Regions from separate parts of the Heyndrickxia faecalis genome, predicted to be linked through region 2. Evidence: riboswitches for the same ligand, from Rfam matches in the RefSeq annotation. Region 2 holds a riboswitch; each other region holds the start of a gene.

Evidence for each region. Region 2 has a riboswitch for S-adenosylmethionine ahead of ABR335_RS15280 (bifunctional homocysteine S-methyltransferase/methylenetetrahydrofolate reductase). Riboswitches for the same ligand answer to the same signal wherever they lie in the genome.
Region 1: it holds a riboswitch for S-adenosylmethionine, as region 2 does, so the genes downstream of both, ABR335_RS03985 (5-methyltetrahydropteroyltriglutamate--homocysteine S-methyltransferase) here and ABR335_RS15280 (bifunctional homocysteine S-methyltransferase/methylenetetrahydrofolate reductase) in region 2, are expected to answer to the same signal.
Region 3: it holds a riboswitch for S-adenosylmethionine, as region 2 does, so the genes downstream of both, ABR335_RS03330 (sulfite exporter TauE/SafE family protein) here and ABR335_RS15280 (bifunctional homocysteine S-methyltransferase/methylenetetrahydrofolate reductase) in region 2, are expected to answer to the same signal.

The regions. Positions count from the first base shown of each region.
Region 1 is NZ_CP158453.1:874,014-884,502, forward strand. Features, by position in the region: gene ABR335_RS03975 (LytR/AlgR family response regulator transcription factor) at 1-691, shown strand, start outside; gene ABR335_RS03980 (L-lactate MFS transporter) at 1,141-2,376, shown strand; gene ABR335_RS03985 (5-methyltetrahydropteroyltriglutamate--homocysteine S-methyltransferase) at 2,479-3,582, opposite strand; SAM riboswitch class I at 3,721-3,823, opposite strand; gene ABR335_RS03990 (Bax inhibitor-1/YccA family protein) at 3,975-4,610, shown strand; gene ABR335_RS03995 (hypothetical protein) at 4,632-5,027, opposite strand; gene ABR335_RS04000 (hypothetical protein) at 5,102-5,242, opposite strand; gene ABR335_RS04005 (RNA-guided endonuclease InsQ/TnpB family protein) at 5,330-6,448, shown strand; gene ABR335_RS04010 (hypothetical protein) at 6,443-6,646, opposite strand; gene ABR335_RS04015 (hypothetical protein) at 6,864-8,123, shown strand; gene ABR335_RS04020 (STAS domain-containing protein) at 8,557-9,414, shown strand; gene brnQ (branched-chain amino acid transport system II carrier protein) at 9,635-10,489, opposite strand, start outside.
Region 2 is NZ_CP158453.1:3,197,795-3,208,283, reverse strand. Features, by position in the region: gene ABR335_RS15315 (DUF1648 domain-containing protein) at 1-702, shown strand, start outside; gene ABR335_RS15310 (winged helix-turn-helix transcriptional regulator) at 746-1,069, opposite strand; gene ABR335_RS15305 (hypothetical protein) at 1,430-1,612, shown strand; gene ABR335_RS15300 (VTT domain-containing protein) at 2,328-3,602, shown strand; gene ABR335_RS15295 (DedA family protein) at 3,634-4,233, shown strand; gene ABR335_RS15290 (LCP family protein) at 5,074-6,033, shown strand; gene ABR335_RS15285 (hypothetical protein) at 6,100-6,519, shown strand; SAM riboswitch class I at 6,768-6,869, shown strand; gene ABR335_RS15280 (bifunctional homocysteine S-methyltransferase/methylenetetrahydrofolate reductase) at 6,937-8,772, shown strand; gene metH (methionine synthase) at 9,032-10,489, shown strand, end outside.
Region 3 is NZ_CP158453.1:719,760-730,248, forward strand. Features, by position in the region: gene ABR335_RS03315 (IS5-like element ISBco3 family transposase) at 1-36, shown strand, start outside; partial or broken gene ABR335_RS03320 (3'-5' exonuclease) at 62-1,366, shown strand; gene ABR335_RS03325 (purine/pyrimidine permease) at 1,616-2,911, opposite strand; gene ABR335_RS03330 (sulfite exporter TauE/SafE family protein) at 3,780-4,736, opposite strand; SAM riboswitch class I at 4,826-4,933, opposite strand; gene ABR335_RS03335 (amino acid permease) at 5,346-6,680, opposite strand; gene nfsA (oxygen-insensitive NADPH nitroreductase) at 7,005-7,748, opposite strand; gene ABR335_RS03345 (PTS transporter subunit IIC) at 8,153-9,190, opposite strand; gene dhaK (dihydroxyacetone kinase subunit DhaK) at 9,850-10,489, shown strand, end outside.

The DNA of each region.
Region 1 (10,489 bases), 1.2 Mb from region 2:
TGAAACGTACAGTGAGATTGAAATTACCGATTGTTTTGAAGATGGGCTGGATGTGTTGAAATTTTTGCAGGAACATGAAACAGATGCGATTTTTCTCGATATTAATATTCCTTCCCTGGATGGCATGCTGCTGGCAGGCAGCATCAGCAAATTTGCGCATAAACCGTATATTATTTTTACAACGGCTTATAAGGAACACGCCGTCCAGGCTTTTGAACTAGAAGCATTTGATTATATTTTAAAACCGTATGAAGAAAAAAGAATTGCCGCCATGTTGAAAAGGCTCGAGGCTGCGTATAAAAGAGAGCATTCATTGCTGGGGGAAGAAGGGGCTGTGCCGCGAAACGGCGGGCTGCACCGGAAAGAGCGGGTGAACTTGCGCAAGGGCGAGAAAATTATTGTGGCGGATGCAAACGATATTTTTTACTGCGCCGCTCAGGAAAAAATCACGCTTGTTTATACACAACAGGAAACGTTTGAAATGCCCATGGCGATATCCGAGTTCCAGTCCCTTTTGCCTGAGGATCTTTTCTTTCGCTGCCACCGGTCTTATCTTGTAAATTTAACGAAGATCCGGGAAATTGTGCCGTGGTTCAATCAAACGTATTTGCTCCGTTTAAACGGGATGGACGCGGAAATACCGGTAAGCAGAAGAAATGTGAAACAGTTTAAAGCGCTGATGCATTTTTAATATAAAGCGCCCAGCCATGCAGGAAAAGCGGCTGGCATGAACACGAAAAGTGTATGCCGGCTTTTTCCTTTTTTGCCGGGGCAGGCGTGAAAAATAGCATGGCCTACTTTGCGCACTGCGGCCGTTCGCGTGTGAAAAGTTGCCTGCTTTCCAATTTGCCATCCTCCAAGGTGTTGCGCCGAAAAAGCGGGCATGGCCTGCTTCCGGCAATACCGTTTTTCAGGAAGATTGTGCATAAATTGGAATACCTGATTTTATCCATATGCCATCTTTTATGGACATTGCGCGGGAAAGTTTCAAGAAGCGGTTTGTTCCTGTGCCATCCATTCCTTTCTGTATACCGTTTATTCCTTTTTAAAGCATTCTCGTTCCGAAAATGCGTTCCCTCCTTATTTTCGTACTATAATTTGAACTGTAGAAAAGGACAGAAGAAACGGGAGGAACCGGACATGTTAGAACGAAAAGCAAACCGCAGCCTGATTGTATTAGGGACGATGATTGTACAAATGGGGCTTGGGACTGTTTATACATGGAGTTTATTTAACCAGCCGCTTGTTGATAAATTCGGGTGGCAATTGAGTGCAGTATCGACGACATTTTCCATTTTAAGCCTGGCACTTGCAGTATCGACATTGTTTGCGACAAAATTGCAGGCAAAATGGGGACTGCGCCGCCTGGTTGCTTTTTCCGGCATTTTGCTTGGCACAGGATTAATCTTAAGTTCATTTGCACCTTCACTTTGGATGCTCTATCTGTTGGCAGGCCTTATTGTCGGTTATGCTGACGGGACAGCTTACATCACGACTTTATCCAATTTAATGAAATGGTTTCCGGATAAAAAAGGCCTCGTTTCAGGCATCTCCGTTGGGGCATACGGGACCGGCAGCCTGGTATTTAAGTTTATAAACGGTGCCGTCCTCAGTTCGTTTGGTGTCACACAGGCTTTTCTTTGCTGGGGAGTGATTGCAATTGCCATGATCACCGGCGGATCTTTCCTCTTGAAAGAAGCAGAAAATACAACCACATCCGGTACTGTGTCCAAACAGCCGGCCGGAAAAGATTTTACCATCAAAGAAATGCTCAAAACGAAACAAGCTTACCTCTTATTCATCGTGTTCTTCACGGCGTGTATGAGCGGTTTATATCTGATCGGCCTTGTTAAAGACATCGGCACGGGGCTTGTCGGGCTGGATGTTGCGACGGCCAGCAATGCAGTGGCGCTGATTGCCGTCTTTAACACCATCGGGCGGCTCGTTCTCGGCGGTTTATCAGACCATGTGGGAAGAATGAAAGTGGTATCAGGGACGCTGCTCGCGACGGCCGTTGCGGTTTCCATTTTGAGCTATGCCCACTTAAATTTCGCCCTGTTCTTTATCTGTGTTGCTGCGATTGCTTTCGGTTTCGGCGGAAATGTCACCGTATTTCCGGCTATTATTTCAGACTTCTTCGGCCTGAAAAATCAAAGCGCCAATTATTCAGTGATTTACCAAGGCTTCGGCATCGGCGCATTATCCGGATCGGTCATCGCTTCCCTTCTCGGGGGCTTTATGCCGACATTCCATGCGATTACGATTCTCTGCCTGGTCTCTTTTGCGATTACGCTTTTCATTAAATCGCCGGCTGAAGAAGCAGCCCACGCACACGGGGTTCGGGGAAATGTCGGTCGTGCCCAGCATTCGCATTAAAGCAAGGGATGTGTGCTTCGATCATGAACAAGCAGACAGGAAAGGGATTCGTGCCTGCATCATGATAAAAAACCCGCTGGCTGCCCAGCGGGTTTTCCCGGTTTATCCCCAAATTTCCTTTGCGGTATCCACAATATATTTTACTTTGTCCCACTGCTGCTCTTCTGTTAAAAGATTGCCGTGGTGGGTGGAGGAGAAGCCGCACTGGGTGCTGATGCAAAGCTGTTCGAGCGGTACATGCCTGGATGCTTCCCGAATCCGGTTTTTGATCAGCACTTTATCTTCAAGCTCTCCCTTTTTCGATGTGAAAATGCCAAGCACGACTTTCGGCCCGCCTTCCGGAATGTATTTCAACGGTTCAAACCCGCCGGAACGCTCATCGTCGTATTCAAGGAAAAACCCGTCTACTTTTTCATTTGCAAAGATTTTCGGGGCAATTTTATCATACGGACCTTCAAAAGCCCATTTCGACTGGTAGTTGCCGCGGCACAGATGGGTTGTGATGGTCAGATCATCCGGCTTGCCTTCCAGTACGCTGTTTGCTACATGTAAAGCGAGATCAATCAATCTTTCCCTTTCGAGCTCACTGTCTGCAAACGGCAGTTTCGGTGCACACAGGCCGGCAAGATAAACATCATCCAGCTGCAAGTAGCGGCAGCCGGCATCATAAAAAGCTTTGATCGCATCCCGGTAAGTTTGGATAATATCATTTGCGTATTCTTCAAGATCCGGGTAAATGTCTTCATTGCGGATTCCGGCATTGAAAAACTGATTCGGGCTTGGAATAGTCATTTTCGCAACCGCCCTGTCCCCGGCGATTTCTTTCAGCGCAATAAAATCTTTTATGTGCGGATGGTCCGGGTTAAAGGAGACTTTTCCGGTTACCCGGACGTCATAAGCTTCCGTTTCGATGCCGACAAACCGGTATCCATGGTTCGGCACGTACCCTTTTACCCCGTTTAAATGTTCCATGAAATCCGTATGCCAGAATCTCCGCCGGAATTCTCCGTCCGTTACCGCTTCGAGGCCGGCTTCAATTTGTTTGCCGACCAGGCGGCGGATTTCTTCATTTTCAATTGCACGCAAGTCTTCGGCCGGGATGGTTCCCGCTGCAAATTTTTCCCGCGCTTCGTGCAACCGGGCCGGGCGCAAAAAGCTTCCGACAATGTCTGCCCTGTACGGCGCTTTTGTTAATGTTTTTGTCATCATGATTCCCTCTTTCTGCATATTTTTTAAAACAGCTGCTGTGCGCAGAAAGAAATTGCTTTTAGCTGCATGGGCCCATTAAAAAAACCTCTTCGGCAATAAGAAGAGGTATGGATTGCAAAACAGAACCGTCCGCTCTTCTTATCTTCAAGCAATTGCTTTCTGGAATTGGCACAGTTCTTTAAAAAAGACCGCTGCCGAGGCTTCAAAGGGCCAGTCCCTCCACCTCTCTGGATAAGAATTTTAAATATTATTTAGTTTAAATACACTTTAAATGTTCCACCCATTTTTGTCAAGGGCATTCGCAAAATTTTTTAAAATGGGACGGAAAGATTGAAATCAGGGGCGATGTGAAAATATAATAGTAATAAGAAAAACAAAGGAGGGATTTTATGGAGGCCATACAATCAAGGCCTGTATTCCAGAAAGTGCTTGGCGTCTTTGCCGTTTCACTGCTGTTTGCAACGGCGGGTTTATATACGGGGAGATTCATTCCGCCTGCGCTTATGATGCCGCTGATGGTTGCAGAAATTGCAATGGTCATCGCCGCTTTCTGGTTAAGAAGGAAAAAGAGCGTCGGGTATTTGTTCGTTTATGCTTTCACCTTTATTTCCGGTATTACGACATATCCGATTGTAGCTTATTATGCATCCCAGGCCGGTGCTGAGGTCGTCCTGCTCGCTTTTGGTTCCACGTTCGGCATTTTTGCCGTGATGGGCGTTATTGGGGCCGTTACCAAGAGGGATCTTGGCTTTTTAAGCACCGCATTGCTTGTCGCATTGTTGGCGCTGATCTTCATCGGAATATTCAGCATTTTCAGCCCGTTAACCTCAACCGGGATGCTCGCGTACTCCTTCATTGGCGCGATTGTTTTTTCCCTGTATGTTGTTTTTGACTTTAACCAAATGAAGCACCATGGCATTTCCGAGGAAATGGTCCCGCTTTTGGCTTTAAGCCTGTACCTTGATTTTATCAACCTGTTTATTTACATTTTGCAAATTCTCGGCATTTTGGGAAGCGACGATTGAGAAAAAAGAAAACGCCCGCCATTAACCGGCAGGCGTTTTCTTTTTCACATGTTGGATGTCAAACAAAACAATACGGTCTTTTTGCTCCCATTCGGGGATGCGCGCTTCCCATGCTGCCCGGACCATTTGTGCCAAATGCTGCTGCGCATCCGGCCCCATCAGCGATAAAAACAGCGCTTTCCGGTGGAGATGCTCTTTTCCATCGAGCGTCTGGATCGCATTTTCGCCAAACAACGTTTTTTGAATACGTTTCGGCACAGCCCCGTTTCGTTTGAATTTTTCCGGGTCATAAAACATTTTGACTGCTTCCTCGCCACTGATGCACACCGCTTTTTGCCCGAGCAGACGGGTTTCAAACAAAATTGCATGATAATCGTCCGTCCGGTTTTTAACGGCTTTCCGAAAGAAGTCTCCCATCCTCAAGGAATGTGAAGGTGCGAGTAGCACCAATGAGTAGGTGGGAGATGAATTTCGGTTGGCTTTAGCCAAAGTTATTTTTCCAATCCTTTTCTCAACAATTCTAAGATTGCGGCTGTTCTAGTTGGAATCCCATTTTCTTTTTGATATTGCTTCAATTTTTCTAATATCGTCTTAGGCATACGAATTTCTACACGTTCTTTCTCTTCTCTCATGATTATCACCTCATATTGATTGTACGGATTTTTTACGATATAATCAATATATACGAAATTTTTCCGCACAAAGTGAGGTGAATTGATATGGCCAAGCAAAACAAAGCTTTCAAGTTTCGTTTGTTACCAAACAAAGAACAATCCGCATTATTAGCTAAGACATTTGGTTGTGTTCGCTTTGTCTACAATAAGATGTTAGCTGAACGCAAAGAAACGTATGAAAAGTTCAAGGATGATAAAGAATTGCTTAAAAAGCAAAAGTTTCCGACTCCTGCAAAATATAAAAGTGAATTTCCATTCCTAAAAGAAGTGGATTCTTTAGCTTTGGCAAATGCACAAATGAACTTACAGACTGCTTATAAGAATTTCTTTGAAGGAAATGCGGATTTTCCAAAGTTCAAAAATCGTAAAGCAAAACAATCCTATACAACTAATATGGTCAACGGAAATATTAAGCTAGAAAATGGTCATATCAAACTGCCAAAAATCAAAAAGCCAATAAAAATGAAACAGCATAGAGAGATACCTGCTGATTATAAAATCAAATCTTGCACTATTTCTAAAACAAAGACAGGCAAGTACTACATTTCAATTTTGACAGAATATGAGAAAGATATTCGTCCAGTTAAAATACAGAAAGTTGTTGGTTTGGATTTTGCTATGGATGGTCTATATGTCGAGAGTGAACAGGGTAAGAAAGCCAATTACCCACGTTACTATCGGCAAGCCTTAGATAAATTAGCAAAAGCACAACGAATTCTTTCTCGAAGAAAGAAAGGTTCTGCACGTTGGAACAAGCAACGACTAGTAGTGGCTAAATTACATGAGAAAGTGGCGAACCAACGCATGAATTTTCTTCATCATAAGTCAAAAGAATTAGCTTCTAACTTTGATGCTGTCGTGATTGAGGACTTGAACATGAAAGGGATGTCTCAAGCCCTTCACTTTGGGAAAAGCGTTCATGATAACGGCTGGGGTATGTTCACTACTTTCTTAGCGTATAAGCTAAAAGAACAGGGGAAACAACTTGTGAAAATTGATAAGTGGTTTCCCTCCACTAAGAAGTGTTCATGTTGCGGCAAGGAAAAAGAAATGCCATTATCTGAACGTGTATATAAATGTTCTTGCGGCTTTGTATTAGATCGCGATCACAATTCAGCAATCAATATCAAAAATGAGGGATTACGCTTATTAGCGTTATCATAAGTAACAAAACTCTTGGAACAAGAGGGTTAGCTCGGTCAGTTTTCGTTGGCTAGTAAAAGCAACGATAAGTCGAGAAGCCCCCACTTCAATCAAACCGTAAGGTTGATAAGTGGTGGGTAGTTCACTGTAGAGATACCCTTCTTTCATCAAATCAATGGTATCATCAATCGTTTTTTCATTAGGAATTTGCCCAGCCATTGCTCTGCTCCTTTTTTCATGTGCCCGTTTTCCCCGGCTGCTTCCGGAAAAAACAGGGCACATCCTTTTTTTATCTTCTTACACTTTTTCATCTTCATTCAAACATTGCACGCAACATAATCGAAGTTTACCCGCAAGCCGGCGAAATTATGCCATGTTTCGGTTCACATCCAAACAGGGTATAAGGAAATAGAAATGCAAAAGGAGAGGGAAGAAAATGGCAAAGGAAATCAATGTGGGCATCGGATTTGCAACAGGAAGAAAAAGTTTTAAAAACGTTTTAAAAACGTATATGTATAACTTGAAGGAATCCGAACTGACGGAGAGCGACAGGATCAAGCTGCATTTGTTTGTTGCCTATGATTTGCACTACGAAAATGCAGAGCCTGAAGACTTTGTACATATTGAAACGGAATGCATGGAAGATATTGACCGGGCTTATTTCATCGGGGAGAAGGAGACGCGTAAAGCAACCGAAGAACTCGTATCCCAAATGGGCATGAGCAGAAAAGAAGCAGTCCTTTTGTTCGGCGAAGGATACGCGTCCAAACGCAATATCATCGTTTATGAGGCGTTGAAAAGAGGCATCGATTATCTCATTTTTCTTGATGATGACGAGTATCCGGTTGCCGTGACAAAAAGCAGGCAAACGGCTGTCTGGGGGGGCCAGCAAGTGCTCCGGAAGCATTTGGAACATATCCGGAATGCCGATATTACGAACGGATACCATTGCGGCTACATTTCCCCGATTCCGTTCATTTCTTTCAATGACGTCCTGCAAGAAAAAGATTTCCGCACGCTCATTGAGGCCTTGAGCAACGATATTGTCAATTGGGATACGATCAAAACCGTGATGAAAAACGGCGGGGTGACATATGCCGATACAGGTGTGCTTGTAAAGGATGAAGCGGAAGAAGTGCCGGAGATCAACCGTGCAAAATTTATTTCAGGATCGAATTTGACGCTGAATTTAACAGATCCGGACCGTGTGCTGCCGTTTTACAATCCGCCGAATGCACGGGGCGAGGATACTTTCTTAGGCACATGCCTGGCAGACCGGACCGTGCTGCGCGTGCCGGCCTATACTTTCCATGACGGATTCGGCGCTTACCAGCATTTGCTGCTCGGGGTGCTGCCGACCAATTTAAGCTATATTAAAGCGGATACGAAACAGGTCGTGGAGCGTTTTTACAAAGCATGTGTCGGCTGGATCCGGTACAAGCCGCTTTATGTGTATATCACCGACAGGGAAAACTATGAAGAAAAAATGGCGGAAGTGCGTGCCCGGCTGAAAGAGACGCTTCCGAAAGTTTGCCGCTACTTCGGACGGGATGACTTTATGAATGTACTGGAGGAATTCGAGCAGTACCACCACAACGTCAGACAGCATTACCGCGATTTTCAGGATACAAAAGCAGCCTGGAGGAAAATAACCGCGCAATTGGTTTCAAGAGAAAAAAGGGAAACAGCCATTTAAGCCGCTTTGGATGGAGCGGCTTTTTGCCGGTTGGAAAGGAAAAACCTGGCCGGATGGGGAAAGCCATAGGGGAGACCCCTTTCGCGCATAGCCGCCCATCCCGCAACGCTGGTGCAAATTGTCCACGGCCGCTTTTTGCACGGCCGGAGACCCGGGTGAAAATAATGGCCCCTTATGCATGATATTGCCGCTCTGTTGCCTGCTGCAAAAAGTCATCCTCATGCAAATTGGCGCCTGGTCCTGGGGAGGAATTTAAGTTCATTTATATAGCATCATGTTTATTTATTTGGTGTATGGGGTATAAGAATGGTATTCTTTTAGAGGCGGGGCCATCTTTCCCTGTCCTGGCTGATCTTCGGACAGGCCGCAAAAAACGCGGGCGGCCGCCGCTTCAACAGCCATCCTTTTATCATAATAGATGAGGTGTGGAGAAATGAGATCGATTGTAAATGAACAAGAAGAAATTATCGCATACCTTAAAAAAAATAGAAACAGCTTCGAACAGAAGTTATTAAATGAAGCTGTAAATGTTAAGGATAAAATTGATGAAATTTTAAGAATAGGGAACATTGATTTGTTGAACAATGCTTTTAAAATTGTGACGTATGTCGTCGAGCAGCAGGATGAGGAATTGGTCGCCTTTGCCCGCCAGGAAGGGATTGCCTGGGCAACTCATTCTTTGACGCTCGGACTGAAACTGGAGTGGGTGCAGGCGATCCGCCGGACATTATGGGTATTCCTTAGAAAGTACGGGGAAGAAAAAGGGATTGAAGTAGACCAGGACTACTTTTTTGACATGGAGAAAAAAATCAATGACCGTATTGACCAATTTTTAAATCACTTTTTTATCCGGTATTCTACCTATAAAGATGAGCTGATCGACCAGCAAAAAAGATTGGTGGAAAACCTCTCCGTCCCGATCATTCCAATTACATCGAGCGTCTGTATTTTGCCGTTAATCGGTTCTATTGACATGTTCCGCACCAATATTTTGGAAGAAAAAGTTTTGCTTGAGGTGGGGCGGCTGCATATCCAAACGTTGATCATGGATTTCTCCGGCATTGCAGAAGTAGAGATGGATGTAGTCGACCATATTTTTAAGATGATAGACGGCACTTCGATGATGGGATGCAAAGTGGTCATCACCGGCTTGCGCCCGGAAATTGTAAGGCAGATGGTGACAAGAGGCCTTTCCTTTGAAAATAAAGCAGAGACAAAAGTGACATTACAGCAGGCATTGAAAAAATATATTCAGTATGATGATTTAAACAAGGAAATTAAGCTGTATTAACAGTGATATTATAGAAACCATCAAAAAGGCCCCACACTTTTTCAGGCGGCAGGGCCTTTTTTTACGGCTGAAAACTTAAAGCGTCTAGGATCCGGTTACGGGCTTTGCGCCGGGCGCCCGCAATTTCCCGTAAATTCCGCCCGGGGGAAAATGCATCGCCTAATGGTCCGTTCCGCGGGAAAGGCAAGACCAGGCTACCCCGCGAAGCTTTTCCGGGCTGCTACAAGCTTTGTTCCCTTGCTTGGACGGCACGCGTTTCTTTTGTGCGGTGTTCCAGCCGGCTGAATAAAAGTCCGATGGCCGTTCCGCAAAGAGCTGGCACTACCCATTCAAGGCCGGCGGAGGCAAGCGGCAGTTTTTGGGCGAATGCCCCGATAAAGCCAAGCGGGACGCCGAATCCTTTCAGCCCTTCGATTAAAGCAAACACGCCTGTAAACAACAATGCAAAGCCGTATACTTTCTTCGAGCCGCAGAACGCCGTGTGGAAAAATGTCAGGACAACGAGCATGATCGTAACCGGATAAGCCATTTCCAAAAACGGGACAGAAAATTTTAAAATGGTATTGAGCCCGAGATTGGACAGCGTAAAGCCGGTAAGGGTAACGGCAATGACAACACCATGGTAGCTGAATTTCGGCACCAGATTGGAAAAATATTGTCCGCACGCTGTCGTTAAGCCGACGACGGTTGTAAAACAGGCCAGCATAAAGATAAAACCAAGCAGTATTTTTCCAGCCTGCCCGAATAGCAAGGAAGACACTGCCGTCAGGACATCGGTGCCATTTTGGAACGTGCCGCTTGAAGCCATTTTTGCGCCGATCAATCCGAGTGCGACATAGACGAGTGCCAAAATCGCGCCGGCAATCAACCCGGCTTTTAATGTATAGGCCGTCATTTGTTTCCGGTTAGCGATGCCGCGATGTTTGACCGCTGTTAAAATGACGATGCCAAACGCCAGGGAGGCGAGCGCATCCATCGTGGAGTATCCGTCAATAAAACCTTTATAGAAAGAACCGGTCTGGTATCCGGCTAGCGGCGCCGTAAACGGGCGGCCGGAGAGTTTGAAGAAACCGGC
Region 2 (10,489 bases):
AAACTCATTTTTTCCAACGCATGGTTTCTGATCCATGCAAGCGTGACAGCAGCCACTTTCCTGATGACATGGTTGTGCTACGGACGGATTCCGGACCGGATCGCCATGCATTATGATTTTAACGGTACACCGACAGACTGGGTGGAAAAATCGTACCGGACCGTGTTTGAACTGCCAACTGTCCAGCTGTTCTTGCTTATCCTGTTCATTTGGCTGAATACGATGATTGCAAGAAGCAAACAGCAGCTCAATGCCGAAAGACCGGAAGCCTCCCTCGAGCAAAATGTCCGTTTCCGGCGCAGATGGTCAGCATTTATGATCATTACAGGCTTGCTTATGATTTTACTATTTTTTGCCATTCAGCTTTCCTTTATTGTGCCGGTCCCGATTGCCTGGTTGTCGTACGGAGGCATGGGCGCGGTCCTGTTGATTGTGGCCGGGGCGGTTTTGCTCTCGGTTATCACCGGGCAGGGCGGCAGCCGCATCCGCGTAGGCAATGGTGCCGTTCAGGGCCGCTTCCAGTATGATGACGATGCGTATTGGAAACTCGGCGTTTTTTACTTCAATCGCAACGATCCTTCCTTATGGGTGGAAAAAAGGTTCGGGAGCGGCTGGACCCTTAACTTTGCGCACCCGGCAGGCTGGATTATCCTCGGGCTCATTATTCTGATTCCGCTTTTGCTTGGTGTTTTCTTTTCTTAAAAAACAAGGGGGCTGCTCCAAAGAATGGAAGCAACCCCTTTTATTATTCACTTTCAAGATCAACCCATTTGTCTGCCCAATTTTGCACTTCATCAAGGACCGGCTTGATCGCCTCGCCTTTTTCTGTCAACCGGTATTCGATCCGGACAGGGCTTTCCGGGTACACTTCCCGTACAAGAATGTCCTGGTCTTCCAGCTCCTTCAGCCGCTCCGAAAGCACCTTTTGGCTGATATGCGGGATAAGCTCCGCCATTTCGTTAAACCGCATCGGCCCATTAGAAAGGACACGGATAATCACGCCAACCCAGCGTTTTCCCAATAGCTGAAACGCCTTTTCGAAACGCGGACATAAACTTTGGTTTCCCATTTTTGTAACGCACCTTTCTTATCAACCCTGCATTCCGGGGCTATATCAACAAAACCCTTTTTAACCATTATACATGAATTGTGAACTTACTAAAAGTAACTAGCTAACAATCTCTGTCCAGGGGAACTGCTGTGCTTCGCTGAAAAAGCTGGCAAACCCGTGACAGAAATGGCCCTAAAAAATCCCCAAATAAAGACGAAAAAATGAAAATGAGAGGAAATGCACAGTGAAACGGTGCCACCCCCAAACAAAAAAAGTAAAATGAGAAATGTTCCAATGGGTCCCCGGTCGGGTAAAGTTCTTCCAATCCATTGAATTTTCATATAAAATAGAGGGAGTAAAGAAAGGGAGGTTTTTAAGGTGAAAAAATTACTTTTCTATACGGTAGTAGGCTTTGCCGGCTACCAATACTTCAAATCAAAAGAAAACCGTGAAAAAGCGGCAGATGCCTTGAACAAGTTTTATGGAAACGTGGAAAAATGGCTCTCAAATTTTCAGCAATCAAATCGCAGCGGAAACAGGCAATCCGGCACACAAGCCTAAAGGCAGACAGTGATTGGGCGTAGTTACCATTGCGATTCAGTCAGGCGAATGCTTGAAATGATCTCCCACCTGCTCTTTGGCCATGAGGATGGGAGACTTCTTTCATAAATCCGTTAAAATGGACTTGATCATTCACGCCCTCTTCTAATCCCCGTTCACCCACAACTGTAAAATTTTCCCTGGGCCATCACAACAGGGAAGTCGTGAACCTTCCAAATCTCAAATAAAATTTACAGGTGTAAAAACCATACGGAGACGGGTGAAGTATCATGGCCGAAAGCGGATAAAATAAATACTGAATCTTGATTGTTCCCTGGCAAAATACGGAAACCGAAACAATAAGCCTCATGTAAAAAACTCCCCAAAGCCTGGTGAATATATAAAATGAACCTAAATTTTTCGCGTTAAAATCAATTACGATGGCTACACATACAGAAGTAGGAATGTTTAGTTCAACTTATACAGCAGCCGAAAGCAGAAAACGTGATTCTTAACTTAACGAAAAACGGGTGCGGGAACACGCTGGGTCCGGGAAAGAAGCTGGTTTTAAACCTGGATGGTTCCCTGCAAAGTGCCTATCATAAAATTGACAAATATCAAGTTTTAACCTTTTTGACAAACCCATCCTCATGCCCGAAAATGGCTGTAAGAAGAGTGAACTTTATGCAAACAAAAGCGGTCGTTTTTATTGACGCCGTTTAAGAGAGGGATACAAATGTCAGTGACATCATACGTCGATCAATATGGATATATTGTGCTGCTTTTGGCACTTTTGCTCGAAATGATTGCAGTTCCGCTTCCAGGCGAAGTGCTGATGAGCTATGCCGGTTATATGGTGCACCAGGGGCAGCTCAACTGGATCTTGAGCATTCTCATTGCCGCCACCGGTACATCTGTCGGCATGACAACGGCCTATTTTATCGGGCAGCGGCTCGGCGGCCCGTTTTTACATAAATACGGCCATTTTATCCATCTCGGCCCGTCCCAGCTTGAAAAAACATCGCGCTGGTTTAATAAATATGGGAATAAATTGCTTATCGTCGCGTATTTTATACCAGGTGTCCGCCACATCACCGGCTATTTTTCCGGAATTACGAAACTGCCATTCCGGTCATTTGCCACTTTTGCCTATTCCGGCGCTTTGATTTGGACAAGCACGTTTATTTCCCTCGGGAAGCTGCTTGGCCCGCAGTGGGAGCAGTTTCACGAAGCGGTCAAAAAATATCTCGTCATAGGCGGTATTGTAAGCGCCGGTTTAATCATCGCGTATTATGTGTTCCGCTATTTCCATAAGCAGATTTTCTGGGCGATGATGGCGGTGCTCCGGCGCGTTTTCATGATTTTCCGCAGCCGGGTCCGCGCCGAGTTTGTGATCATCGGCACCACGCTGGTGACATTGTTTTTGATTGTGTTAATGATCACAATGATTCAAAACCTTTTCAGCGAAGATTTCAGTGACTTTAACGAGGTGACCTCTTTAATCGTATCGCTTTTGTTCAAACACCATTGGGCAGGCGTCATGAAAGGGATGCTGGCGCTCAGCTCGCGGCAGGCGCTCATTCTCGTCATGGTGTTGACGGTACTTTGGATCATTTGGAAAGGCAAAGACCGCACGCACGAGTTTTTGATTATGCTGCTCGTCACAATCGGCGGGGAACTGTATCAAAATGTGCTGCATGAAGTGTTCCACCGGATGTCGGAAACGGAAATTCCGACGTTTTCCCACTTTGTCTTCTCATTTCCGAGCGACCAGGCGATGATGATTCTGATCATTTACGGCTATTTTACATATCTCGTTGTCCGGCACGCTGAGATGTTTTGGGTCCATACGTTTATGGATGTACTTCTTTTAGCTGTTCTGTTGTTCGCAGCTGTCAGCCATATTTATTTCGGCCTTGAAATCCCGAGCAACATTGCGGGCGGTTACGTATTCGGCGGCGTCTGGCTTGGCTTAAATATTTTATTGCTGGAAATTTTCCGTATGATATGATGGATAAGAAAGCAAATGTTGGAGGGGAAACATGTTCTCAGACTTTGTCACACAAATTTTAACAGCACTCGCTGATCTGGGTTACTTCGGTGTTGCGATCGGGCTTGCGATTGAGATTATCCCGAGCGAGATTGTCCTTGCCTATGCCGGCTATTTAATTTCCCGGGGAGAGATCAATTATTTCGGCGCCATTGCAGCGGGCACACTTGGCATTTTGATTGCCCAACTGATTTTATACTGGATCGGTGCATACGGTGGGCGCCCGTTCTTGCTAAAGTACGGCAAATATTTGCTGATTCACGAAAGGCATCTCGATGTCGCGGAAGAATGGTTCAACAAGTACGGCGCCGGTGTTATTTTTACGGGCCGATTCATCCCGGTCATCCGCCAGGCCATTTCGATCCCGGCCGGCATTGCCAAAATGTCGTATTTCAAGTTCATTTTTTTCACGCTGCTTGCGACCATTCCGTGGGCGGTGCTGTTTATCTTTCTCGGTGAACGTCTCGCATCAAACTGGGCACAAATTGATGACGTCGCGGCTCCTTATGTCAAGCCGGTGACCATTATCGCGATCATTATCATTGTGCTTTATATCGCTTACTCGATGTACCGCAAGAAAAAAAAAGCCTGACCCTCTATTTAGGGGGCCGGGCTTTTTCCATAGATGAGGGAAGAATGGAAACAGTGCGGTTCGGATCCCAAGAACGGCTAACTCCCACTAAATCAAAGATACAGATTAGCTGCTATAATTGTTCAAAATCCTTAACCAAAAAAACCGCCTGCACAAAGCAGACGGCCAAAAAGGGGGTTAACATGGATGAAAAAGCAAGCCGGATTTTCATCTTGCCTGATTACAAGAAAAAGGATAACGCCGAAAGCTTAAAACAATCTTAACAGGCCGAAATTCCGAAAAGAGGCAGGCTTGCCCACTTTGCCCAGAAAAAAACCGCCTGCACAAAGCAGACGGCCAAAAAAGGGGGTTAACATGGATGAAAAAGCAAGCCGGATTTTCATCTTGCCTGATTACAAGAAAAAGGATAACGCCGAAAGCTTAAAACAACCTTAACAGGCCGAAATTCCGAAAAGAGGCAGGCTTGCCCACTATGCCCAGAAAAAAACCGCCTGCACAAGGGCGGCCTAAAAAAGGGGGCATATAAAAAAGTAGGTTGTAAGCTCTCTTGCAAAGAAAAAGATACCTGCCGAAACTTAATAAATGCTTAAGACCTCCACGTCTCCGGCCATAAAAAAACGCCTGCACAAAGCAGACGAACCAACAAAAGCTCTTACCTGATGACAAACATCAATATACCGCTGGAAAATAAAAAACGCCTTAACTTTGGATGAAAGTTATGTGAAATCCCCCACAAATTATGATCTCGACAAAAATAACAAAATTTCATCAAAATCTTCGTGACAAATTGCCGCTTTTAGATAATAATAATGAAGACAGACTACTAAAACGAGGGATTCTATGGAGTCAAGAGTAGCGAAAAAAAAGAAAAAACGGTCAAGAGTCCGCTGGCGCAGAGTGTTCCTTATGCTCTTTTTACTGCTCATCGTCGCCGGCGCGGGTTACACAGCCTATCAATACTACGCTGGCGTTCATCAGACAGACCCGAATGATGCCTTAAATATGGACAATCTGGAATTTAACGGTAAAAAGGATGCAAATGGCCGCACCAACATTCTCCTTCTTGGAATTGATCGGCGCGGGCAAGAAGATTCAAGAACCGATACCATCATGATTGCCCAATATGACCCGAAGAATAACCAGGTGAAGCTCATTTCGATTATGCGTGACATTTATGCCGAAATCCCGGGGTATAGAAACTATAAAATTAACACAGCCTATTATCTTGGCAATCTGAAGAATCAAAAAAAGGGTGTTGAATTGCTGCGTCAAACACTCAAAGCCAATTTTGACATTGATGTGCAATATTATGCACTTGTCGATTTCCAAGGCTTTGTTAAAATTGTCGATACCCTGGCGCCTCAAGGCATTGAAATGAACGTGGAACATAAAATGTCGGAAAACATTGGCTTGACGCTTTATCCTGGCAAACAGCTGATGCATGGGAAACAATTGCTCGCCTACGCACGATTCAGACATGACGCACAAGGCGACTTTGGCCGGGTTGCCCGCCAGCAAAAAGTGCTTAAAGCGCTCCAATCCGAAGTTTTCAGCGTGAACGGCATCGCCAAAGCACCGAAACTGCTCGGAACCATCCAGCCGTATATTGCCACCAACATGAGCAAAATGAACATTCTTGCACTCGCCAAAGACGCCGTCGGAGGCAACCTCAAGGTAAAAACAATGACCGTACCGGTTGCCGGCACCTATACCAATGTCAGCTATCCGGGCGTCGGCGCCGCACTCGAAGTGGACAAAGAAAAAAATATAGAAGCCATCAAACAGTTTTTGGATGAATAACAGGGGCCGGTTCCGGCTCTTTTTTTTGTAGCAGACAGAAAGCCGTACCGGGAGCAAATTGTCTTTTTGGAGAGCTCAAAAAGACAAAAGAGAGCCGTACCGGGAGCAAATTGTCCTTTTGGAGAGCTCAAAAAGACAAAAGAGAGCCGGACCAGGAGCAAATTGTCCTTTTGGAGAGCTCAAAAAGACAAAAGAGAGTCGGATCAGGGGCGAATTGTCCTTTTGGAGGGCTCAAAAAGACAAAAGAAAGCCGGACCAAGAGCAAATTGTCTTTTTGAAGGGTTCAAAAAGAAAAAAGAGAGCCGTACCGGGAGCAAATTGTCTTTTTGGAGAGCTCAAAAAGACAAAAGAAAGCCGGACCAAGAGCAAATTGTCCTTTTGGAGAGCTCAAAAAGACAAAAGAAAGCCGGACCAAGAGCAAATTGTCTCTTTGGAGGGTTCAAAAAGACAAAAGAAAGCCGGACCAAGAGCAAATTGTCCTTTTGAAGGGCTCAAAAAGACAAAAGAAAGCCGGACCAGGAGCAAATTGTCCTTTTGAAGGGTTCAAAAAGACAAAAGAAAACCGTACCAGGAGCCAATTGTCCTTTTGGAAGGCTCAAAAAGACAAAAGAAAGCCAATTAGACAATAGGGGCGAAACCGCATCCAATATGAATTTCAATTTCCCCCTTGTCATGTCACCCGACAAAGTGTAAAGTATAAATAAGTCAAAATTTTAAGTACGTTCAATCGAATAGCCTTATCAAGAGAGGCGGAGGGACTTGGCCCGATGAAACCTCAGCAACCAGCCCATACGGCCCGGTGCTAAATCCAACAGGTATACCTGAAAAGATAAGGAGCATGTTATCATCTTGCCTCCTTTTCCGGGAGGCTTTTTTCATATCATTCAAAGGGAGTGTAAAAATTTGGACCTTCTCGAAACGTTAAAAAACCGCATCCTTGTTGCGGACGGGGCAATGGGGACACTGCTGTATGCATACGGCGCCGACACATGCTATGAGTCATTCAACCTGACCCACCCGGAAGACATCCACGCGATCCACCGCGCCTATATCGAAGCAGGTGCATCGGTCATCCAGACAAACACATACAGCGCCAACTATATCAAGCTTGCACAGTATGGCCTGGAAGAAAAAGTAAAAGACATCAACAAAGCGGCCGTCCGGATTGCAAAAGAAGCGGCAAACCGTGACACATTTATACTCGGCACAGTCGGCGGTATCCGCGGCCAGCGCAAAACCGAAGCAACACTTGCCGAAATCAAGCGTACGTTCCGCGAGCAGATTTTTCACCTCCTGGACGAAGGAGTTGATGCCCTGCTTTTGGAAACGTATTTTGACGCGGAAGAACTGTATACGGTCGTTGACATTGCGAAAAAAGAAGCGGATGTCCCGGTCATCGCCCAGTTCTCGCTTATCGAACCGGGCGTGCTCCAAAACGGAACCCCGGTCCGTGATGCATTCAAGGAACTTGAAAACCGCGGCGCCGATGTGACCGGCCTGAACTGCCGGCTCGGCCCGCACCACATGATCCAGGCGTTCGAAGAAATCCCGATACCGAAGCGTGCCTTTTTGTCCGCATACCCGAATGCAAGTCTTTTAGATTACGAGGAAGGCCGGTTCACATTTACGAATAACGCCGATTATTTTAAAACATGCGCCGAAAAACTTGTCGAACAGGGTGTGCGCCTGATCGGCGGCTGCTGCGGCACAACGCCGGCCCACATCAAAGCAATCGCAGAAGGGGTGCAGGGGCTTTTGCCTGTCACAGAAAAAACGGTCCGCCCGCCGAAAATCGAAATCGCAGCCGCTCCGGCGCAGTACGAACCGCCGTTGCATGAAATTGTAAAAAAACGCCGCTCCGTCATTGTCGAATTGGACACACCGAAAACGCTGAACACGGCCCGCTTTTTCGAAGGGGCAAAAGCGCTGCAGGCATCCGGCATTGATGCCCTCACAATGGCCGACAATTCGCTTGCGAGCCCGCGCATCAGTAACACAGCGATTGCCGCGATTTTAAAAGAGAAACATGGCATCCGGCCGCTCGTTCACATTACATGCCGTGATCGTAATTTGATCGGGCTGCAGTCGCATTTGATGGGCCTTGCCGCGCTCGGGATCGATCAGGTGCTTGCCATCACGGGGGATCCGACGAAAATCGGCGACTTCCCGGGAGCCACGAGCGTATACGATTTGTCATCCATGGAACTGATCGCAATGATCAAGCAATTCAACGATGGCATTTCCCATTCCGGCAAATCGCTTCAGCGGAAAACGAATTTTTCCGTCGCGGCTGCATTTAACCCGAACGTCCGCAATCTCGATAAAACGGTCGGGAGGTTGGAACGCAAAATCCGCCACGGTGCCGATTATTTTATCACCCAGCCTGTGTTCAGCACGGAAAAAATCGAGCAAATCCATGAAGCAACGAAGCATTTGGACGCGCCCATCTATCTTGGCATTATGCCGCTTACCAGCTACCGGAACGCGGTCTTTCTGCACAATGAAGTGCCGGGCATCAAACTGACGGATGAAATTTTGGCGGCGATGGAAAAAACAAATGGCGACCCTGCAAAAGCGCGTGAAGAAATCCTTGCGATCAGCCGTACCCTGATCGACGCGGCCCTCGGCTATTTCAACGGCATTTACCTGATTACGCCGCTCGAACGCTACGAACTGACGGTGGAATGCACGCGCTATATCCACGAAAAAACAGCAGTGCAAGGCGCAGGCATTGTCTGAGACTGCAACGAAAAAAGTACAGGCGGATTCATTAAAGTGAAACTTTGATAGCACTGTCCAATTGCAAGATTAAGAAAAGAGCTCAAGAAGGCAAAACGAAACCTTGGCCGGCTTCAGCCCCGGCGAGATGCATGCACTTTAAACTCAATCAAAAGTGGCACCGGCGCCGCCAGCATCGGAACGCGACCCAGCCAGGTACCAAATGTTACCGTACGTCGCAATCTCAATATCAAACGTACAACCAAAGGGGGAATTTTTCATGGGGCAAACGTTATTTGAACAGCAGCTTGCAAACCGCATTCTCATCCTTGACGGGGCGATGGGGACGATGATCCAGCAGCAACACCTTACCGCGGCGGATTTTGGCGGCGAAGCATACGAAGGCTGCAATGAATACTTGAATCTCACAGCGCCCGATATCATCCGCTCGATCCATGAAGCATATCTCGAGGCGGGGGCCGATATCATCGAAACTAATACCTTTGGCGCAACGTCCATCGTTCTTAACGAGTACGGCCTCGGGCACCTTGCTGAAAAAATCAACATCGAAGCCGCGCGCATCGCCAAGCAGGCTGCCGAAAAATATTCCACACCCGGCCGGCTGCGGTTTGTCGCTGGTTCGATGGGTCCGACAACAAAGACGCTCTCCGTCACAGGCGGCACCACTTTTGACGCGCTCAAAACCGCTTACCAGGAACAGGCTTGCGGGCTCATAAAAGGCGGCGCCGACGTGCTTCTCCTCGAAACATCGCAGGACTTGCTGAACGTCAAAGCCGCTTTTCTTGGCATTACGGATGCATTCAACGAAACCGGAAAAAAACTGCCGCTTCTCATCTCCGGCACCATCGAACCGATGGGCACAACGCTTGCTGGTCAGAACATTGAAGCATTTTACATTTCCGTCGAGCATATGCAGCCGGCCGCAGTCGGGCTTAACTGCGCGACCGGCCCGGAGTTCATGGCCGACTCGATCCGCACACTCGCGGGGCTCGCCAAAACGGCAGTGAGCTGCTACCCGAACGCCGGGCTTCCCGACGAAGAAGGGCATTACCACGAAACACCGGAATCGCTCGCTGTCAAAATGAAAGGCTTCGCCGAAAAAGGCTGGCTCAACATCGCAGGCGGCTGCTGCGGCACAACACCTGCCCATATCAAAGCACTGAATGAAGCACTTGCCGGGCTCCCGCCGCGCCAGCCTGCAAAACAAGAGCACCACGCCGTCTCCGGCATCGAACCCTTTATTTACGATGACCCGTCCACCCGCCCGCTTTTTGTCGGCGAACGCACAAACGTCATCGGTTCGCGCAAGTTCCGGCGCCTGATCGCGGAAGGCAAATGGGAAGAAGCGAGCGAAATTGCCCGCACCCAGGTTAAAAACGGCGCACAGATCATCGACATCTGCCTCGCCGACCCGGACCGCGACGAAATCAGTGACATGGAAAACTTTATTTCGATCGCCGTAAAAAAAGTGAAAGTACCGTTTATGATCGATTCCACGGACGAAAACGTGATCGAAAAAGCTTTTACATACTGCCAGGGAAAAAGCATTGTCAATTCCATTAACCTTGAAAACGGGACGGAACGGTTTGAAAAAGTCGTGCCGCTCCTCAAAAAATACGGGGGCGCCGTTGTCGTCGGCACGATCGATGAAGAGGGGATGGCTGTCACTGCCGACCGAAAACTTGAGATTGCGCGCCGCTCTTATGATCTGCTCGTC
Region 3 (10,489 bases), 1.0 Mb from region 2:
TTATATTTTAATAACCGTAATTTGGCTTGTATCTGACAGAATCTGATTCGTTCAGCAAGCCCTATTTATGGAACAAAATTACCGGTCATCTCAAGAGGTTGTTACGGCTGCCAACCAGTTTATCAAGCGCAACAAGCACCGCTATGACAAAAACATGTTCACGGAAAACCCGCCTGCCGGGCCGATCCGGTTTGTGCGTCTCCCGGATTATAAATACCAGGCAAAATATTTGGCCCAGAACATTGTCGTTTCCGAAAATTTTTCAGAAATTGCCGTGCTGTACCGGAACAATATGTCTTCGATTGCCCTGATCAACGAATTTGACCGGGAAGGGATTCCGTTTTATCTCAAAGATACCGACAATCGCTTTTTTTCTCACTGGGTTGTCCAGGATATTTTGAATGTGATGCGGCTCACGTTTACCGATAAACGGGCGGATATCCTCGCGCAGGTCCATTCGAAATTGGACGGTTATATTACGAAACAACAGATGGAAGCGGTAAAGGGGATCCATAATAACCAGTCTGTTTTTGACAATTTGGTGCGTTATGCAAATTTGAAGGATTACCAGGTCCAAAAAGTACGTAAAGTAAAGGAGACGCTCCGGGAAATGCGGGGCATGCCGCCGCTGGATGCGATTCAAGTCATCCGCGACAGGCTCGGCTATGAAAAAGCCCTCGAAAACATGTGCAAGAAATTCGGATTCCGGAAAGAGTATTTGATTGGCGTTTTAAATACGCTCGAAGACATTGCGGACACGCTTGTGACAATGGAAGAGTTTGCTGCAAGGCTGAAGCACTTGGCGCACATTTTAAAAACGGCGAAAGGGAACAAAGGCCGGCATGCTGTGACGCTTTCGACGTTCCACAGTTCAAAAGGTTTGGAGTTTGAAAAGGTGTATATGATTGACTTGGTTGATGGGATCATTCCGGGTAACGATGAAAAAGAAGATGATTTACTGATGGAAGAATCGGTCCGTCTTTTTTATGTGGCAATGACGCGCGCGAAAAAGTCACTGGAAATGGTCAGCTATGAAAAACGCAACGGAAGCCGGGCAATGGACTCACCGTTTGTGGCAGCGGTGAAGGGAATTGTCAACAATGTTGAAAAGGCGGAAAAAACGAAACCAGACCTAGAAGTTGTCCGGATCGGCAAAAAGACGGTCTCCATCCCGCAGAACCCGAATGCCATTAAGGACGCATCCGCTTTTGTGGCCGGTAAAAAAATCCAGCACCGTGTGTTTGGTCATGGTGAAATTGTTGATATTGATGGTGACACCCTTGCCATCCGGTTTGAAAAACGGACGATAAAACTGTCTGCCCTCACCTGCATCGAAAAAGGGCTGCTCGAGGAAGCCGATCTGTAATCGTGTGTGGAAAAACGGAAGCGGATATAAAAAATGCCGGGAATTTCCCGGCATTTTTTATATCCCTGACCGCCGCAACAGGCTCACGTTGTACGGAGGCAAGGGATTCGGCGATCAAGTCCTGTGCCCCTTTTTATTGAATTGGAACGCCCCAGGCCATTTGGATGACTGCAACAAAGGTGCCATCCGGTTGGTGCCCCGTGCGAATGGGAGCAGAGCCTCCTTGCTGTTTGGCAGCATTCCCGAGATTTACTGCTCGCGGATGCTGTTTTCCTGCGTATTTCTTTTTTTCCTCCAAATCAGCAGCTGTTCTGTCAAAATGCCGACCACAGATCCAAGGATTAAGCCGTTGTTTAAAAAAGTAGCGATCATCATTGGCAAATGTTCGGTCGCATGAGCCGGCAAAAACATCGCCCCGATTCCGACCAGGAAGGAGATGCCTGCTGTTGTGTGGGCAATCTCTTTGTCCGGGCTTTTTTCAAGATCATTTAAGGCAAGGCCAACCAATTGTGTGAAGACCACAAAGGTAACGGCATAACCAACCGGCGCGGGAATCGCAGACATGATATGCACGAGCGGTGGCAGCAGAGCAATGATGGAAACGAAACAAGCACCATACAAAAATGGTTTCAGCACTTTTATACCGGTTTGTGCAACATAGCCTGCCGCTGCTGCAATCGGAACCGCACCGACAGCGGAAAAGATGCCGGCAAGCAGCTGGTTGATGCCGGATATGAACAGACTGCTCCGCACCCGCTCTTGGCGGACTCCCGTCACATTTCCCATGACGCGCACAGACGTAATCATATTCGCAGTTAACAAAAGCCCGATGAATACACCGGTTGTGACGGCACCGGAATCAAAACGCGGTTTTCCAAAATCAAACACAGCGGGAAGAGAGAACCAGCTTTCCCCAAATGTAATAGCCGGTGCTTCACCGAAAAGCGCGAACAAAATCCAGCCACAAATCAAGCCGAGCATGATCGAATATTGCTTGACCCACGGTTTCTTTACATGGCCAAAATAGAATGTAAGCAATACGGTGACAAGGCTCAAAACGGCAACAAGCGGCCGGACTTCCTGATGGGCACCCGTAATGCCGAGCATCCCTTTCATAAAAGAGCCGCTCAACTGCAGCACCAAAAGCAGCAAATAGATAAATGTTACTACCGGCGTAAACAGTTTATTTAATTGGTCCACAAAGCCGGTAAAAGCGAGTAGAAAGAAAAAGATGCCGGTTACAATCAGTGCGCCTGCCAAATATTGCAGAGATTCAGTGCTTGAACTGTACAAGCTGCCGACAAGCCCTGCATAAATGGCAAACACGCTCCACCACAGCCCGGCCGGCCCTTCATTGATCGGCATTCTGTGGCCGAAAATGCCTTGCAAAAGTCCGCCGATCCCGAGCACAAAAAGCGTCCGCTGCACAAACAGGGCAGTCTCACCCGCACTGAAATGGAAAGCATCCGCAATCGCAATCGGGGCCGCGATCGACCCGGCGATCATAAATGCCATCCACTGCAGCGACGAAATCAATGTTTTCATAGACACACCGTTCTTTCCGTTCAAAAAATGGAAAATACCAGTAAATATAATTATAGCAAAACAGGTTTTACATTTTAAACATAAAACACTTCGCCGACGGGGGAGGGATAGCGGGCATGGCGGACAGCGGCATAAACAGGGGTTGCAAACCGGACGGGGCGCGGGTTAAGCCATGTTTTTTGCCTCTATTTAAATGATATATATGTGGCAGGGGCTAAGCTATGTTTGGATCCGCAAAAAATTTCTGATCGATCTTCATGCAGAACGCTTTTTGTTTGTCACTAAAAGAGTTGCGGCTGCCTTCACTTAGGCGTGCTATCTCGAAAAAAGTTATGATGGATAATTTTTGCTGGTGCTGTGTGGTAGCGACATGGCCGGTTATGTTAAGGAATCGAGCAAAAAAGGTGTTGTTCCTTAACATAGAGGCCGTCTATGTTGAGGAAGCGAGGTCAAAAGGCGTTGTTCCTTAACATAGAGCCCGTCTACGTAAAGGAAGCGAGCGAAAAAGGTGCTGTTTCTTAACATAGAGCCCGTCTACGTAAAGGAAGCAAGCAAAAAAGACGTTGTTTCTTAACATAGAGTGCGTCTACATTAAGGAAGCGAGGTAAAAAGACATTGTTCCTTAACATAGAGGCCGTCTACGTTAAGAAAGTTCGGTAAAAAGATGTTGTTTCTTAACATAGAGGTCGTCTACGTAAAGGAAGCGCGGTAAAAAGACGTTGTTTCTTAACATAGAGCGCCTCTACATTAAGGAAGCGAGCAAAAAAGGCACTGTTCCTTCAAATAGAAGCGTCTATGTTCATTCTTTGCCAAAATTTGTTTGGGTAAAAACAATCCGGGCAATGGATCCCTTGCCCGAAAACATTCCTTATTCTGTGACGCTTACGCTGGCGCTGGCAACTGCCCGTTTGTGTCTTCTGATTGTATAGAAAATGAGGATGGCCCATATTGCCGCAATGGCTGTATAGGTAACGCCGTACCAGCCGCTACCGGCGCCCGCCATTTTTAATAAAGTTTGCACGTTGCTGAACACAATCATGCCGCTGACAATGACAGCCAGCAAATGAGCCGGCAGGATTTTAACCAGATAGGCTGCAATCGGCGCGGCGATCAGGCCGCCAAGCATGAGGGCGATCGTCCAAATCCAGTTAATTTGCATAGCGCCGAGGGATAAGAGGAAACCGATGCTTGATGCCAAGGATACAGCAAATTCACTAGTATCCACCGAGCCGATCACTTTCCGCGGTTCGATGTCATTTCTGGACAGCAAAGCCGGTGTGGCGATAGGGCCCCAGCCGCCGCCCCCCGTTGCATCAAAAAATCCTGCGACAAAGCCAAGTGGGATAAAAAATATGTTTGACCTGGTTTGCTTTTTGACTTTCGACGCCCCGCGCGTATTGAACAGAAACCGGGTAAGAATATAGAGGCCAAGGGCGATCAGAAAAATAGAAATGTACGGTTTTAATGTGCTTGCAGGAAGATGGCTAAGCACGGTTGCCCCGAGAAAGGCGCCGACAGCTCCAGGTACAACCAGTTTCCAAATGATCCCTTTATCGACATTCCCAAATTTCATATGTGAAACTCCGGAAGCCGCCGTTGTAAAAACTTCCGCCAAATGCACAGAAGCTGACGCGACAGCCGGCGCAATCCCGAAAGCTAGCAAAAGTGAGGTTGAAGTCACCCCGTAACCCATTCCAAGAGATCCATCCACCAATTGCGCGGCAAGGCCGACAAGTGCTAAGACAATTAATTTTTGCATGTTCATGTTCCCCGCTTTCTTCATCCATAAATTTGATTCATCCTGATGTAGAGGAATTATACGCATCAGGGCCTATCCTGGTTCAAACGGCCGGCCTTGCAGAAATAAAAAATCTTTCCGCCATTTTTACGGAAAGACAGCGAGTAAAGGATAAGCGCTTATCTTCCAAAATGGTACCCATTTTGCTGGAATTGGCACCTTGCTGCTCGCTGCAGGTTGCCGGACTTCATAGGGCCAGATCCCTCCGTCGCTCTTGATAAGTTATGTTGTTGTTTAAAATTTTATCAGAAAATAAATGGAAGTCAATATAATTATTTCAAGTTTTTTTATCGGATTTATACGAATGGGGGGATAAAGAAAAAAACTTCCCATCAGATCACGCTCTGTCGGGAGTTTTTTTCTTTACGCTGGATTGGTTTTAAAAAGCAGGTCATCAGGATCAGGCGGGGCATCATGGCCGCTTTCATTTGCTTCACAAAACGAAAAAGAGTCCAAACGGGTTAGCAGGCCGTCCCATTCTGGCAGTTTGTACGAGCTGCACACCCGTGCCTGCCCCCTTCCCGCCCAGAAAACGGTTTAATCAACCCCGCTTGTTTGTGCCCGCTTATCGCACAGTTGATTTCTGTCCTTTCCCTGCCCAAGTGAACCGGTTTTATCAACACAGCCTGCTGGAGCCTATTCCTTTCCTTTGATTCTCAGTGACAGGACGACCAGCACGATTAAAATAGCGAGGCAGACGCTTGTTCCAATCGGATTGCCGCCGCCCAGCAAAAAGGACAGGAAAATGCCCGAGAGTGCAAGCAGCGCAATCCAGACCATGAAAGGATACCCTTTTACACGGAAGGAAGGCAATTTTGCATACGACTTCCGGAGCCGCAGTTCGGCTGCACAGATGGCGATCCAGACAAGGACGACGGTAAATCCCGGGATGGTCATCAAATAGCTGATGACCTCATCCGGCGTAAGATAGGCCAGAATCACGCCGGCTAAAATAAACAGCGAGGTCAGCAAAATACTGGTGAGCGGGACGCCTTTCCGGGAAATTTTTAAAAAGGCGCGCGGCGCTTCTCCGGACTGCGCCATGTTAAACAGTGTGCGCGAAGTGGCATAAATACCGGAATTGGCGGCAGAAAGAACGGCCGTTAAGAGCACAAAATTCATCACATGGGCGGCAGCAGGGATCCCGGTGCGGCTGAATACCTGCACAAACGGGCTTTCCACGGAAGAAACCTGGTTCCATGGGATAATGCCGCAAATGATCAGGATTGGCAAAATATAAAAAAGCATGACACGGACAACGGTCTGTTTAATGACACGCGGCAGCACTTTTTCGCTGTCTTTCGTTTCCGAAACGGTAACGCCGATTAGTTCCGCGCCGCCGTATGAAAACATAACGATCAGAAAAGCGCTGAACGTACCGTGAAGCCCGTTCGGGAAAAAACCGCCGTGCGCGGTATAGTTAGACACCGTGGAAGATGTCCCGGGGAATAAACCGAATAAAATCAGAGCACCAAGCAGGATAAAAACGATCAACGTGATAATTTTAATGCCGGCAATCCAAAATTCAAATTCGCCGTAGTACTTCACTTCAATTAAATTGATGCCGACCACGAAAGCAGCACAGAGCAAACTGAGTAGCCACAATGGCGCTTGGGGAACCCAGAATTGCAGGAAGCTCCCGGCTGCAAGCAGTTCCACAACTGTAACAATGACCCAGTTGATCCAGTACAGCCAGCCAATAATGAAAGAAACCCGGCTGCCGAATGCTTTGTGGATCAGATTTTGGACGTTTAAGCCGGGGTGGACGAGCGCCATTTCCCCAAGTGCTGACATGACAATGAATAAAAGTGCGCCGCCGATCAGGTAAGAAACGGCAACACTCGGGCCGGCAAGGCTGACGGTATCGGAGCTGCCTTTAAAAATGCCGGTTCCGATCATCCCGGCCAATGCGATGAACTGGACATGCCTTGGTGATAAGCCTTTTTGCAAATGATGTTTGTTTTTCTCCATTTCTATCAATCTCACTTTTCTGTTTTAGATAAACGCTTTTCAGTGCTAAAGCATTTATTCTATTTTAGCAGAAAAAAAGGAATATTGATATACAAAAAAATGGAATCGCCGGATGACAGATCCACCCTCATTTCACACCAAAGCAAAATGCAAAAAACGGCGGGACACCACTCATCGTAGTATCTCGCCGTTCTGTTTAATATGTGTCCCGGGATGGTTGCCGAAGCGCTGAATATCCATATTTGAACATGTCGTTCTATTTAACTTGTGCTCCGCGATGGGCCGAAAGAAGAGGAAAATGCGCGGACGGATCCCCTATTCAGCTTACTTTTTATCAAACCCTTGTCGTTCTACAAATTCCTTCATAAAAACGCGCGACGGTTCTTTAAAAAATTGTGCCATTTGGCCTGTCCAGGTATCGTTCCTTTTTCCGTTTGTGCGTTTTGTATAATATTGCGAAACCGTTTCATTGTATTCCTTCAGATCGCGCAAAAGACGTTCATCAGCCGGGTATTCATCTTCGAAATAAACGTGCTCAGCCGCCATGCGTGGTTTTTTCGCAGACGGATCGGCCGGATAGCCAATTGTCATCGCAAATAGCGGAAGGACATATTGCGGAATTTTCAAAAGTTCGGCCACTTCCGGCAGCCGGTTGCGCAAGCCTCCGACATAACAAATGCCAAGCCCCATCGATTCCGCAGCGAGCGCGGCATTTTGCGCGGCCAGTGCCGTGTCGATAAGCGCGACCATAAATTTTTCCGTTGTCTCAAGTGTATCTTGCGCCTCTACGCCTTCCATTTGTGCCGCAAGTTCATGTTTATGGAGATCGGCACAGAAAATGAGCAGATGGCCGCATGTTCCGACATGTCGGTTCCCGGTCAGTTCTGCTAGCTTTTGCTTCCGCCCGGGATCCTGAATGCCGAGAATCGTATAGGCCTGGACAAAATGAGAAGTGGCGGCTGCCTGCGCGGATTCCACAATCAGGCGGATTTGTTCATCAGATAGCGGTCGGTCTTCATAATGGCGGATCGACCGGTGATTGAGAATCGTTTCAATGACTGTGTTCATTCTTTTACACTCCTGTCTTTGGTGAGTCCATTGTATGTTCAAATATAGCACAGAAAATAACGGCCGGCATGAAAGGTGCTTGTTGTCCAGCATGGCCACGATGGTCTGCCAAAAAATATTTGGATTAAGGCTAAATTAACCTATTTTCGTTTTGGTATACCCAAATTGAACTTCGAGTATGTTCATGCGAGGGGCGGAAGAACATTTTACCCTTCTCCATTATTTATATATCCGCCTTTATGATGCCGGGGAGCAGAAGCTAGTGAAGGCGTTCGATTTCATTTTGCACAAACGTAACTCTCTCATGCTGCTATATCGCGCCGGCCGATCCTCCGAAGTTCCGGAATTTCCGTCCGATGAAAAAAACACTGCAACCCTGATCCGGAGGGCTGCAGTGTTTTTTGCTATTCGAAATTAAGCTGATAGTCTTCTGATTTGATCATCTTTAATTTTTTTGAAAAAACATAAATGAATCCGACATTTAAGATAAACGGCAGCACAAAGAAAGTGCTCAGCATAATGGCAATATTTTTCGCAGTCCAGCCGCCTTCAGCAAGATGCATGAAATTGAGCGGGCCGACTAAGCCCGACAACCCGAATCCTGCACTGTAAGGCGTGCCCTGAATATGAAAGACGCCGGCAAGCGCACCGAGAACGGCAGCAGTGATGAGCATCGGGAAAGCAATTTTCGGTTTCATAAAGAAGTTTCGCATCTGAATTTTCGGCGAGCCAAGTACATGGGCAAGGGCGGTACCGAGCGAGTTGGCTTTATAGCTGGCGATGGCAAGCCCGACCCCGGCGGCACAAATGCCAAGATTTGCCGCCCCTGAACTGACACCTGAAAGCATAATAACGGTTGCTACGCCGACTGTTGAAATCGGCGATAAAATAATCAGGCAAAAAATGACGGCAATAATGGCGCCCATTACGACAGGCTGCATGCTTGTCACATGTGCCACCCCGACGCCGACCAGCCCGGTAGCCGCTTTAATAAATGGCAAAATTGCAAGTCCGATCATGCCCGGTATTAAAATACTCAATGTCGGGACCAGGAGGATGGAATAAGCCTTTAACCTTGTTCCGACCCACTTGACGAATAAAACCGCCAATGCCGCTGTAATCCCTGTATTGATGACAATCCCGATCCCGTTTAAAGCAAATGCGCCGGCAGCCGTTTTCTGGATCGCGCCGCTCCCAACCATTGCGGCAATGCCGACACTTGCAATTTGGATCGGTGTCAATTGAAAGGTAATGCCGACCATAACGCCAATCAATACAGGGAGCATGCTCATGATGATAACGGTTGCATCCACAACATGCTGCAAATAAGGCGCATGCGGGATAATCAGTTTCAATATCTCCCCGAGTAAGGCGTTTGGGATCAGAGAAACGACAATGCCTATGCTCATTCCGTTTAACAGTTTGCTAAAGAAATCTTTCATTATTGGAAGCCCCCATTTTGTTTTGACCTCGCTGCTGACGCTGCCGGATAAGCGCCGATGCTTGTCTGTTTGCGTATGATTATATAAAACATTCAGATTATAGTCAACAAAAATTTTTAATACTTTACCGCGTGTGTGCACATATGCATAAAAGTACTAAAAAGCATATAAAATGAACTTAAGTTTTTCGTGCCAAAATCAATTACGATCAGGATAGACATTGCTTTTGGCAACACATAAAGAAGTAATAATGTTTAGTTCAGCTTATATATAGGGCTTGCTAAATAAGCAAAATTCCTAAATTTGGCAAGGATGCTGACAGCTTTGGCAAAAATTTAATACAAGGGTTTTATAAAAAATCCAGGGAAAAGCTGAATCAACGTATAGAAAAGACAGAATCACGCATTTTCAAAAATGGCTTCTTCTAGAGCTTACTGACAAATTGGGTACAAACTCAGCATTGGATTCGTTCAACAAGCCCTATATAAAAAAGTGATCGAAAACAATCTCAGATATGATTGAAACAATTGACATCCGTGATTGCTGGCATGGCATGAAAAATGATTTTTTTTCACGATGGAAGCGGTATAATAAAAGTGGTGTTTTAGAAGGTGTTGTGCCGGGCAAAAAAAGAACATAAGGATGCGGAGGGATACGCCATGAAGAAAATTATAAACGACCCTGGAAAAGTTGTCGATGAGATGCTGGATGGATTTGTGTACGCCCATGAAGGAACAGTAGAACGATTGGAAGGGACAGGCGTCATTTATCGTACTTTCCGGGATGAAGGAAAAGTAGCGCTCATTAGCGGCGGCGGCAGCGGGCATGAACCGAGCCACGCCGGTTTTGTCGGGGAAGGGATGCTGTCTGCGGCGGTTTGCGGTGAAGTGTTTACCTCGCCGACGCCGGACCAGATTTTTGAAGCGATTAAAAAAGCCGACCAGGGAGCCGGTGTGTTCATGATTGTGAAAAATTATACAGGGGATGTCATGAATTTTGACATGGCCCAGGAATTAGCTGAAATGGAAGATATTCAGGTGGATAAGATCGTGGTTGACGATGACATCGCGGTAGAAGATAGCACGTATACAGCAGGAAAGCGCGGTGTTGCCGGCACCGTCCTTGTCCATAAAATTCTGGGCGCGGCAGCAGCAGAAGGGCAGACGCTTCAGGAAATCAAGGCGTTGGCTGAACGGCTTGTACCCAATGTGAAGACAATCGGCGTCGCGATTTCGCCGGCAACGGTTCCAGAAGTCGGAAAGCCGGGTTTTGTCCTTCAAGAAGATGAAATGGAATACG